One region of the Arthrobacter sp. 05T423 genome, then DNA from elsewhere that is predicted to be linked to it. Evidence: riboswitches for the same ligand, from Rfam matches in the RefSeq annotation. Region 1 holds a riboswitch; each other region holds the start of a gene.
What was found. Region 1 has a riboswitch for thiamine pyrophosphate ahead of thiO (glycine oxidase ThiO). Riboswitches for the same ligand answer to the same signal wherever they lie in the genome.

Region 1 (2,195 bases):
CACGCAGGCCCAGCGGGTGGGCCACGAGCACGCCTTTCTTGGCGAGCTCTTCGTAGAGGCGGAGCCCGGTGCCACGGACGCCACCGCACGCGAAATGGTGCGGGGCATCACCGCTGGAGTCGCGGAAAACCATTCCCGGCGAATGGTCAAGCTGGGCCTGAGCGGGTAACGCCCAGGATAGCTTCCGCTCCGGCTTTTCCGCCTACGAGACGGTGGCCCGCGACGTGGCGTCGAGCGCGTCCAGGAGTTCCGCCGCGGCGGCCGCCGGGTCGGATGCCTCGGTGATGGCGCGAACGACGACGATCCGGCTTGCTCCGGCGGCCAGGACCTGTTCCACATTGGTGCGGTCGATCCCGCCGATCGCGAACCAGGGCAGCAGCAGGCCGCCCACCCGTTCCTCGTTCGCAGCGCGGACAGCCTCCGCTGCGTAGCTCACCAGGTCGAGCCCGACGGCGGCGCGTCCGGGCTTGGTGGGGGTGGCCCACAGCGGGCCCACGCAGAAGTAGTCCAGGCCGCTGCGCCCGTGGGCGGCGCCGATGGCGGCGTCCACCTGCTCCGTGTTGTGGGTGGACAGCCCGATCACCGTTGAATCGTGCAGCAGCTTGCGGGCGGCACGGAGCGGCAGGTCCTTCTGTCCGATGTGGAACACGGGGGCCCCGGCGATGGACGCGATATCAGCGCGGTCGTTCACCGCCCAAAGCCGCCCGTGCCTGCGGGCGGCGGCGTGAACGATCTCCAGCAACTCGAGTTCCTCGGCCGCCTCGATGCCTTTGTCCCGCAGTTGAATGATGTCCACGCCGCCGGCGAAGGCTGCGTCCACGAAGTCTGCGAAGTCCCCGCGGTTCTTGCGGGCGTCGGTGCAGAGGTACAGGCGGGCAGCGGTGTGGGCAGAGTGCTCGGTCATGGCAACCACCTTAGTTCCTCTAAACTGGGCAGGTACCGCGGGAGCCCGTTACTGCTGTCATAAAAGGCGCAGGGCTGAGAGGGCGTCAGAGCCGACCGCTTGACCTGATCCGGTTAGTACCGGCGTAGGGAAGGATTTCCATGAACCCTCAAATCAGCGGCGCCCTTGAGGCCGATGTGGCCGTGATCGGCGGCGGCGTGGTGGGCCACGGCATCGCGTGGGAGGCAAGGCGCTCCGGCCGTTCGGTGGTGCTCATCGACGAGGCCCCCGGGTCCGGAGCCAGCTGGGCGGCGGCCGGCATGCTGGCCCCGGTCAGCGAACTGCATTACCAGGAGGAAGGGCTTCTGGAACTGATGCTGGACTCCTCCGCCCGATGGCCTGAATTTGCCGCCACGCTCACCGCCGGTGTGGACGCCGGATACCTCACGACGCCGACCCTAGCGGTGGGCGCGGATCCCGCCGACCGCCGCGCGTTGATGGACCTGCGGGAGGTGCAGCGGGCATACGGCCTCGGGGTCGAGCCGCTGACCATCCGCGAGGCCCGCCTCCGCGAGCCGCTGCTCAGCCCCGGAATCTCCTGCGCATTGGACATCCCGGCGGACCACCAGGTAGACCCGCGCAGGCTGGTCCGCGCGCTTGCTGCGGAGCTGGCCGGCCACGGCGAGGAAACCGGCGCAGCGGACGGATATGCGGTCCGCGAGCACGCTGCCGGCCTGCTTTGGGACGGCGGGCGGGTCCGCGGGGTCCGGCTGGCCGGCGGCGGGACCGTCAGGGCGGCTGAAACGGTGGTGGCCAACGGCCTGGCTGCCGCTCAGCTGCAGGATTTGCCGGAAGGACTGCAGCTGCCGCTGCGCCCGGTGTACGGAGACATCCTCAGGCTCCGGGTCCCCGCCCACCTGCAGCCCCTGCTCACCGCGACAGTCCGCGGCATGGTGCGGGGCGTGCCGGTTTATGTGGTGCCCCGCCGGGACGGCACGGTGGTGATCGGGGCCACCCAGCGTGAGGACGGCGTACCGGGGACCAGCGTCGGCGGTGTCTACCAGCTGCTCCGCGACGCGCAGGTTCTGCTTCCGGCGGTGGCCGAGCTCGAGCTCCTCGAAGCCACCGCGCGGGCACGGCCGGGCACACCGGACAACGCGCCCCTGCTGGGCCGGGTTCCGGCCGGAGCGCAAGGTGCCGGCAGGGACGTGGCGGGCCTCATCATCGCCACCGGCTTCTTCCGCCACGGCGTCCTGCTGACCCCCGCGGCCGCAGCGATCTGCCGCGAGCTCATGGACGGCGTCACGGACCC
Region 2 (2,195 bases), on a different contig from region 1:
CCGCCTTCTGCGGCAGCCCGGACACCGTGACCACGGCCACTGCACCCACATCCCGCACGTAGACCGGAAAGGCTCCGCCGTGGGCAGCGAAGGTGGACTGGTCGAACCAGGCGTTGTCCTCGATCCGTCCGCCGCCGGCCCTGCCCCGCAGGCCCACCAGCAGCGACGGTTCCTCGTAGCGCACGGCAGTCCGCTGCTTGGCCCGCACCCACCCTTCGTTGTCAGGCGTGGCACCCTCGAGCGCCACGTGGAAGAGGACCTGGTCACCCTTGGTGATGTCGATGGCGATGGGCAGGTTTTCTTCCTTGCCCCGTTCCACCAGTTCGAGGCCCAGGGCGAGGGCATCGTCCTTGCTGAACTTCGGGAACTGCAGCTCGGCAATTTCACCCTCGATCTGGCCGATCAGGGCCTCCAGGGCTCCAGCTGGCTGTTCCTCGGACGAATCGGGGTCAAAGGCGGGCAGGGCAGCGCTGCCGGAGTCCTGTTGCGTCATGGCCCCAATGTACTCCGGAGCGCTGTGCCGGCGGCGCGCGAAAACTCCCGCAATATGACAATGGGCCCGGGATTCCGGACCCGCCGAGGTGTAAACTGGACCAGCCCACAAGGGCAGATTTACCACGACAGGGGAGCGCCGCCGTCGGGATGCAAAGGCAACTGCCAGCGCAACCGCGGATGGGCGCTGAGAGTGCGGACCGCCGCAGACCCTCGAACCTGATCCGGCTAGTACCGGCGCAAGGGAGTCGAGTTCTCAGAGTGCCCGGCAGCGGGTGGCCCAGCCACCGGCAGCCGGGGGAACGCTTTCCCCTCCTGTTCCTCAGGAGGATCATCATGACAACTGCAGCAATCAAGAAGACCGGCTACAACTGGCGCGTGGCGGACATCGTGGTGGCGGCACTCATTGCCGTCGCCGGCGGCGTGATCTTCTGGGCCTGGGACCAGGGGGCCAACCTCATCTCCACACCCCTGTCCGCGGCCTATCCGCCGCTGTCCGGCCTGTACGCCGGCGGCTGGATGATTCCGGCCGTCCTCGGCATGCTCATCGTCCGCAAGCCCGGCGCGGCCCTGTTCTGCGAAGCGGTGGCGGCCACGGGCGAGCTCATCATGGGCTCGCAGTACGGCACCACGGTGCTCATCTCCGGCATCCTCCAGGGCCTGGGCGCTGAGCTCGTGTTCGCCGCCCTGGTGTACCGGAAGTTCAACTTCCCTGCCTCGCTGCTGGCGGGTGCCGGTGCCGGCCTTTTCTGCGGCCTCAACGACTCCTTCGCGCCGTGGGGCTGGAACATTGCCTACACCGCCGGTGACAAGCTGGCGTACATCGTGTTCTGCGCCATCTCCGGCGCGGTCATCGCAGGTGGCCTGTCATGGCTCGCCACCCGCGGCCTGGCCAAGACGGGCGTGCTGAGCTCCCTCGCCTCCCGCAAGGCAGCCACGGAGCCCGTCTTCTCCTAATGCCCGAACACCACGACGGCGTCGTCCGCCCCGCCGCTGTACACGCCCGCGGATGGGGCTGGCGGCACGCCGGCCGCACCAAGCCTGCGGTCCACGCCCTGGACCTGGACATCCGTCCCGGCGAACGGGTCCTGCTGCTGGGCCCGTCCGGGGCCGGCAAGTCCACGCTGCTGCACGCCCTGGCCGGGGTGCTGGGGGACAGTGACGCGGCCGGCAGTTCCGCTGACGGCGCCCGGACCCTCGACGCCGGGACCCTTAACACCGCGACGCCGGATCCTGACGACGCGGACGAGGCCGGCGAGCTGCTCATCGACGGTGCGTCCCCGCGTGCCCGGCGGGGCCGCGCGGGGCTCATGCAGCAGGACCCGGAAACCCAGGTGGTGCTCTCCCGCCTGGGCGACGACGTCGCCTTCGGCGCCGAGAACCTCTCGGTGCCCCGGGATGAGATCTGGCGCCGGGTGCACGAGGCGCTGGACGACGTCGGCCTGTCCCACCTTCCGCTGAACCACCCGACGTCGGCCCTGTCCGGCGGGCAGAAGCAGCGGCTGGCGCTCGCCGGCATCCTGGCGATGCGGCCAGGACTCATCCTGCTGGACGAGCCCACCGCCAACCTCGACCCGGCCGGTGTCCTGGAGGTCCGGGATGCCGTGGGCCGCTGCCTCGACAAGACCGGTGCCACCCTGGTGGTGGTGGAGCACCGGGTGGCCGCGTGGAAAGACCTGGTGGACCGCATCGTGGTGCTGCAG
Region 3 (2,195 bases), on a different contig from region 1:
GCGAGCAGTGCGAGGCATGTGCCGGCCGGGGCGTCGTCACCCATGACGAGCCGGTGGAGCACCGCCGCGCCAACACGGTGGCCGCTGAGCACCACATCCACCGTGCGGAGATCCAGCCGCCGGCCCGGACGGAACGGAAGCGCCGCCGCGGCAAGGGCGGAGTGCCGGTCCCGGAGACTGTTCCGGCTGCACCTGCTGCCGCGCACCACCCCGAACCGTCGGAGGCGGAACGGCACGCCAAGGCTGAAGCGACCCGCGCAGCCCTCGCCAATATTGCGGCAGCGGCGCACGCGGCGCACCTGCATGAGGAAGCAGCGCACAGTGCCGCCGCGGAGGGTGAGGCAGCCCGTCCGGCAGCACCTGCGGCCGCCGCACCGGAAAGCCCTGTGGTGCACCGTGCTCCGGAAACGGAAAGCGTCTCCGGACGTCCCGGCGCAGTGCTCACGTTCGGCGGCGAGAAGGTGATTCTTCCGTTCGTTGACCACAGTGAAGAGCCAGCCAAGGAGGCACCTGCCCTGACGCTGGACCGGCTCGAGGAAGCCTTCGCACACCTCGGCGCCCCGGTTGCACCCGCCGAGGACGAGTCGGCTCCGGAGCCGGCCGAAGCGGCGCATGCCCAGGAACCGGAAACCAGGCCCGCTGTACGGCAGCCGCCGGAAAGCTCCACGGTGCCGTCCCGCGGCCGCCGTCCCCGCCGCAACCGCAGTGCCAGCCGCGCCCAGGGTGCAGCCAACGAGACATCCGTGGAACACCACGAGGTTGCTCCGGCTGCCGCCGAAGGGCACTCACACGAGGCCAAGGCACCTGAGGCGGGAAACGCGCAGGGAACCCAGCCGGCTCTGCATGCCAGTGAGCCGATCATCCTGGGGGTCGGGGTACCCGCCTCTGAACTCTGAGCTGACTGGACACTGAGCTGACTGAGCTCTGAATACACCGGTGGAAAAGGTCCGGCACCGCGCAAGCGGTGCCGGACCTTTCCGGTTCCGGAACATTTGCAACGGGCCGTGGCAGGGGACAAAGGCGGCGGCCTGCAACCTGTCGTAAATGTCCATTTCGGCGCCCCCCGCCCAACGAACCGCTAGGCTGGGGGACTGACACGGGGTGCCGCGCAAGGGCCGGCTGAGATCCAAACCCGTTGAACCTGTCCGGTTAGCACCGGCGAAGGGATGTCTTCCTTGTCATCAGCATCACTCCTGCCCGCACCCGCCGCTTTCCAGCCGGAAACGGCGCCGCCGGCTGCCCCGACGGCCCGCGCCGTTCCGCGCGTCCTGGCCATCGCAGGCTCGGATCCGTCCGGCGGCGCAGGCGTCCAGGCCGACCTGAAGAGCATCGCAGCCCACGGCGGCTACGGGATGGCCGCCATTACGGCCCTCACGGCGCAAAACACCACCGGCGTTCGCGGCGTGCACGTTCCGCCGGCCTCCTTCCTGTCCGCGCAACTGGACGCTGTCAGCGACGACATCCGCGTGGACGCCGTGAAAATCGGCATGCTGGGCGATGAACAGGTGATCGCTGCCGTCCGCAGCTGGCTCGAAAAGGTGCGGCCCGGCGTCGTCGTCCTCGATCCGGTGATGGTGGCCACCAGCGGTGACCGCCTCCTCCGGGAGTCTGCGGAGGCTGCGCTGCGGCAGCTGCTGCCTCTGGCGGACCTGATCACCCCCAATCTTCCCGAACTGGCCATGCTGCTCGGGGAGCCGGATGCTGCCGACTGGTCAGCCGCCCTTGACCAGGGCCGGCGCCTCGCGGCCCAGACAGGTGCCACGGTGCTCGTCAAAGGCGGGCACCTGGACGGCTCAACGTGCCCGGACGCCCTCGTCAACACCGCCGGGCTGCTGTCGGCGGAAGTGGTGGAGGTTGCGGGGGAGCGGGTCCCCACACGGAACAGCCACGGTACCGGATGCTCGCTCTCCTCGGCCATGGCCACGGCGCAGGCACGGCTGGGCGACTGGGAAGCATCGCTGCGGGCGGTCAAGCCCTGGCTGGCCGAGGCCCTCCGCACGTCCGGGCATCTGGATGTCGGCGCCGGCAACGGACCGATCAACCATTTCCACCACCTGGCCCAGCCTGAACGGAAGGGCGGGTTCGCCGAACTGCTGCGTGCCGAGACTGTTGCGGACCTGGACGCAATTTATGGCCTGGGCTTCATCCGTGGCCTTGCCGAGGGCACCCTGGCGGAAAAGCACTTCGCGTATTAC
Region 4 (2,195 bases), 350 kb from region 1:
TGCCGGCATCCGTTCCCGCGTAAATTTCGACGCCGGCCTCGTACGCTTCCAGGACGCGCTCGCGACGCCGGGCCCACAGGGCGCGAATGTGCTCCGCATACCGTGGAAACTTTGGCCCGGCCTGGGCAGCAATGTCAGGGAAGGTGGCGATGTTGATGAGTGTGGGAACGATCGGCACCTGCTGCTCCACGAACCGGGGAATATGCCTGGGCAGCAGCCCCGTGGCATGTTCGACGCAGTCGATGCCGGCGTCCAGCATGTCATCGAGGGTGTCCTCGCCAAAGCAGTGCGCGGTGATCCTGGCCCCCTCGTCGTGGGCGGCCCGGACGGCGTCCCGCACGGCGGCGGCAGGGAACGACGGCGCGAGATCGCCGGCGGTCCGGTCGATCCAGTCCCCCACCAGCTTGACCCAGCCGTCCCCTTCCCGAGCCTGCTTGCGCACGGCCTCCACCAGGCCATCCGGTTCAACTTCCACGGCGAAGTTCCGAAGGTAACGGCGGGACCGTGCAACGTGCCGGCCGGCCCGGATAATCCGCGGCGCTTCGGGCCGCTGCTGCAGCCAGTGCGTGTCGCTGGGCGCCCCCGCGTCCCGCACCAGCAGCGTGCCGGCGTTGCGGTCTGTCATGGCCTGGTCATACATCACCTCGTCGTCTACGGAGCCGCCGGGGCCCAGCCCGATGTGGCAGTGGGCATCAGCGAAACCCGGCAGGACCCAGCCATCCAGGACGGCGTCCGGCCGCTGGCCTGGAGGATTGAACGTCAGTTTCCCGTCGACGGCCCAGAGCCCATGGCGTTCTTCATCTGCCGACGTGAGCACAGTTCCGCTGAATTCGATGATGTGCGCCATGGATCAAGCTTAATCGGCTCCGCAACGGGGATCCCGCCTCGCCACTGCTTGGCAAGTGGACGCGTGCTTCACAGATGGACGGGCACAATCCGGGCTGTGGTAGCTTCGTTTACGACCACACGGGTGCCCCTGCAGGGGCTGAGATCAGGCTGGTGCAGCCTGCGACCGTTGAACCTGTCCGGGTAATGCCGGCGAAGGAAGTGAGCAGTAAATTGAGCACCCAGAAATCACAGCTGATCCCTGCCCAGATTGATCCGGCCCAAAATGAAGCCGCCGGTGATCCTGCCGGCGTCACGCAGTCGCTGAAATCCCATTCTCTGGCTTACCTGGAGGGGGACGGCCTGCGGGTTCCGGTAACGGAAATCGCCTTGGAGCCTTCCCCGAACGGCGGGCATAACGATCCGCTGCGTGTTTACCGCACGGCGGGTCCGGGCAGCGACCCGGTGGTGGGCCTCGCGCCGTTCCGAGCGGAGTGGATTGAGGCGCGGGCAGACACGGAGCCGTACGACGGACGCGAACGGAACCTGCTCGACGACGGCAAATCAGCCGTGCGCCGCGGCGCGGCTTCCGCCGAATGGAAGGGTGCCAGGCCGGTGCCCCGCCGTGCGGCGGACGGCAGGACCGTGACGCAGATGCACTATGCCCGGCAGGGTGTCATTACGCCTGAGATGCGCTTCGTGGCCCTCCGCGAGAATTGCGATGTGGAACTGGTCCGCAGTGAAGTCGCCGCCGGACGGGCCATCATCCCCAGCAACATCAACCACCCGGAATCCGAGCCAATGATCATCGGCAAAGCGTTCCTCGTGAAGATCAACGCCAACATCGGCAACTCGGCCGTCACCAGCTCCATCGCCGAGGAGGTGGACAAGCTGCAGTGGGCCACCCAGTGGGGCGCGGACACCGTGATGGACTTGTCCACGGGCGACGACATCCACACCACCCGTGAGTGGCTCATCCGCAACTCCCCCGTCCCCATCGGCACGGTCCCGATCTACCAGGCCCTGGAAAAGGTGAACGGCGAAGCGAACGCCCTGAGCTGGGAAATCTTCCGCGACACCGTCATTGAACAGTGCGAGCAGGGTGTGGACTACATGACCATCCACGCTGGCGTGCTGCTGCGGTACGTGCCGCTCACGGCGAACCGCGTCACCGGCATCGTCTCCCGCGGCGGATCGATCATGGCCGGCTGGTGCCTTGCGCACCATCAGGAAAATTTCCTGTACACCCACTTCGACGAGCTCTGCGAGATCTTCGCGAAGTACGACGTCGCGTTCTCGCTGGGCGACGGCCTCCGCCCGGGCGCGACGGCGGACGCCAACGACGCCGCGCAGTTCGCCGAACTGGACAC

Region 2: it holds a riboswitch for thiamine pyrophosphate, as region 1 does, so the genes downstream of both, AC1DFE_RS15455 (ECF transporter S component) here and thiO (glycine oxidase ThiO) in region 1, are expected to answer to the same signal.
Region 3: it holds a riboswitch for thiamine pyrophosphate, as region 1 does, so the genes downstream of both, thiD (bifunctional hydroxymethylpyrimidine kinase/phosphomethylpyrimidine kinase) here and thiO (glycine oxidase ThiO) in region 1, are expected to answer to the same signal.
Region 4: it holds a riboswitch for thiamine pyrophosphate, as region 1 does, so the genes downstream of both, thiC (phosphomethylpyrimidine synthase ThiC) here and thiO (glycine oxidase ThiO) in region 1, are expected to answer to the same signal.

Annotation. Positions count from the first base shown of each region.
Region 1 covers NZ_JBFTLC010000001.1:203,492-205,686, forward strand. Annotated here, with positions in the region: gene AC1DFE_RS01020 (ferritin-like fold-containing protein) at 1-169, shown strand, start outside; gene thiE (thiamine phosphate synthase) at 203-904, opposite strand; TPP riboswitch at 932-1,052, shown strand; gene thiO (glycine oxidase ThiO) at 1,045-2,195, shown strand, end outside.
Region 2 covers NZ_JBFTLC010000021.1:43,082-45,276, forward strand. Annotated here, with positions in the region: gene AC1DFE_RS15450 (heme-degrading domain-containing protein) at 1-493, opposite strand, end outside; TPP riboswitch at 613-756, shown strand; gene AC1DFE_RS15455 (ECF transporter S component) at 829-1,449, shown strand; gene AC1DFE_RS15460 (ABC transporter ATP-binding protein) at 1,449-2,195, shown strand, end outside.
Region 3 covers NZ_JBFTLC010000013.1:52,931-55,125, reverse strand. Annotated here, with positions in the region: gene AC1DFE_RS11760 (Rne/Rng family ribonuclease) at 1-896, shown strand, start outside; TPP riboswitch at 1,088-1,184, shown strand; gene thiD (bifunctional hydroxymethylpyrimidine kinase/phosphomethylpyrimidine kinase) at 1,167-2,195, shown strand, end outside.
Region 4 covers NZ_JBFTLC010000001.1:553,450-555,644, reverse strand. Annotated here, with positions in the region: gene AC1DFE_RS02580 (amidohydrolase family protein) at 1-847, opposite strand, end outside; TPP riboswitch at 957-1,064, shown strand; gene thiC (phosphomethylpyrimidine synthase ThiC) at 1,060-2,195, shown strand, end outside.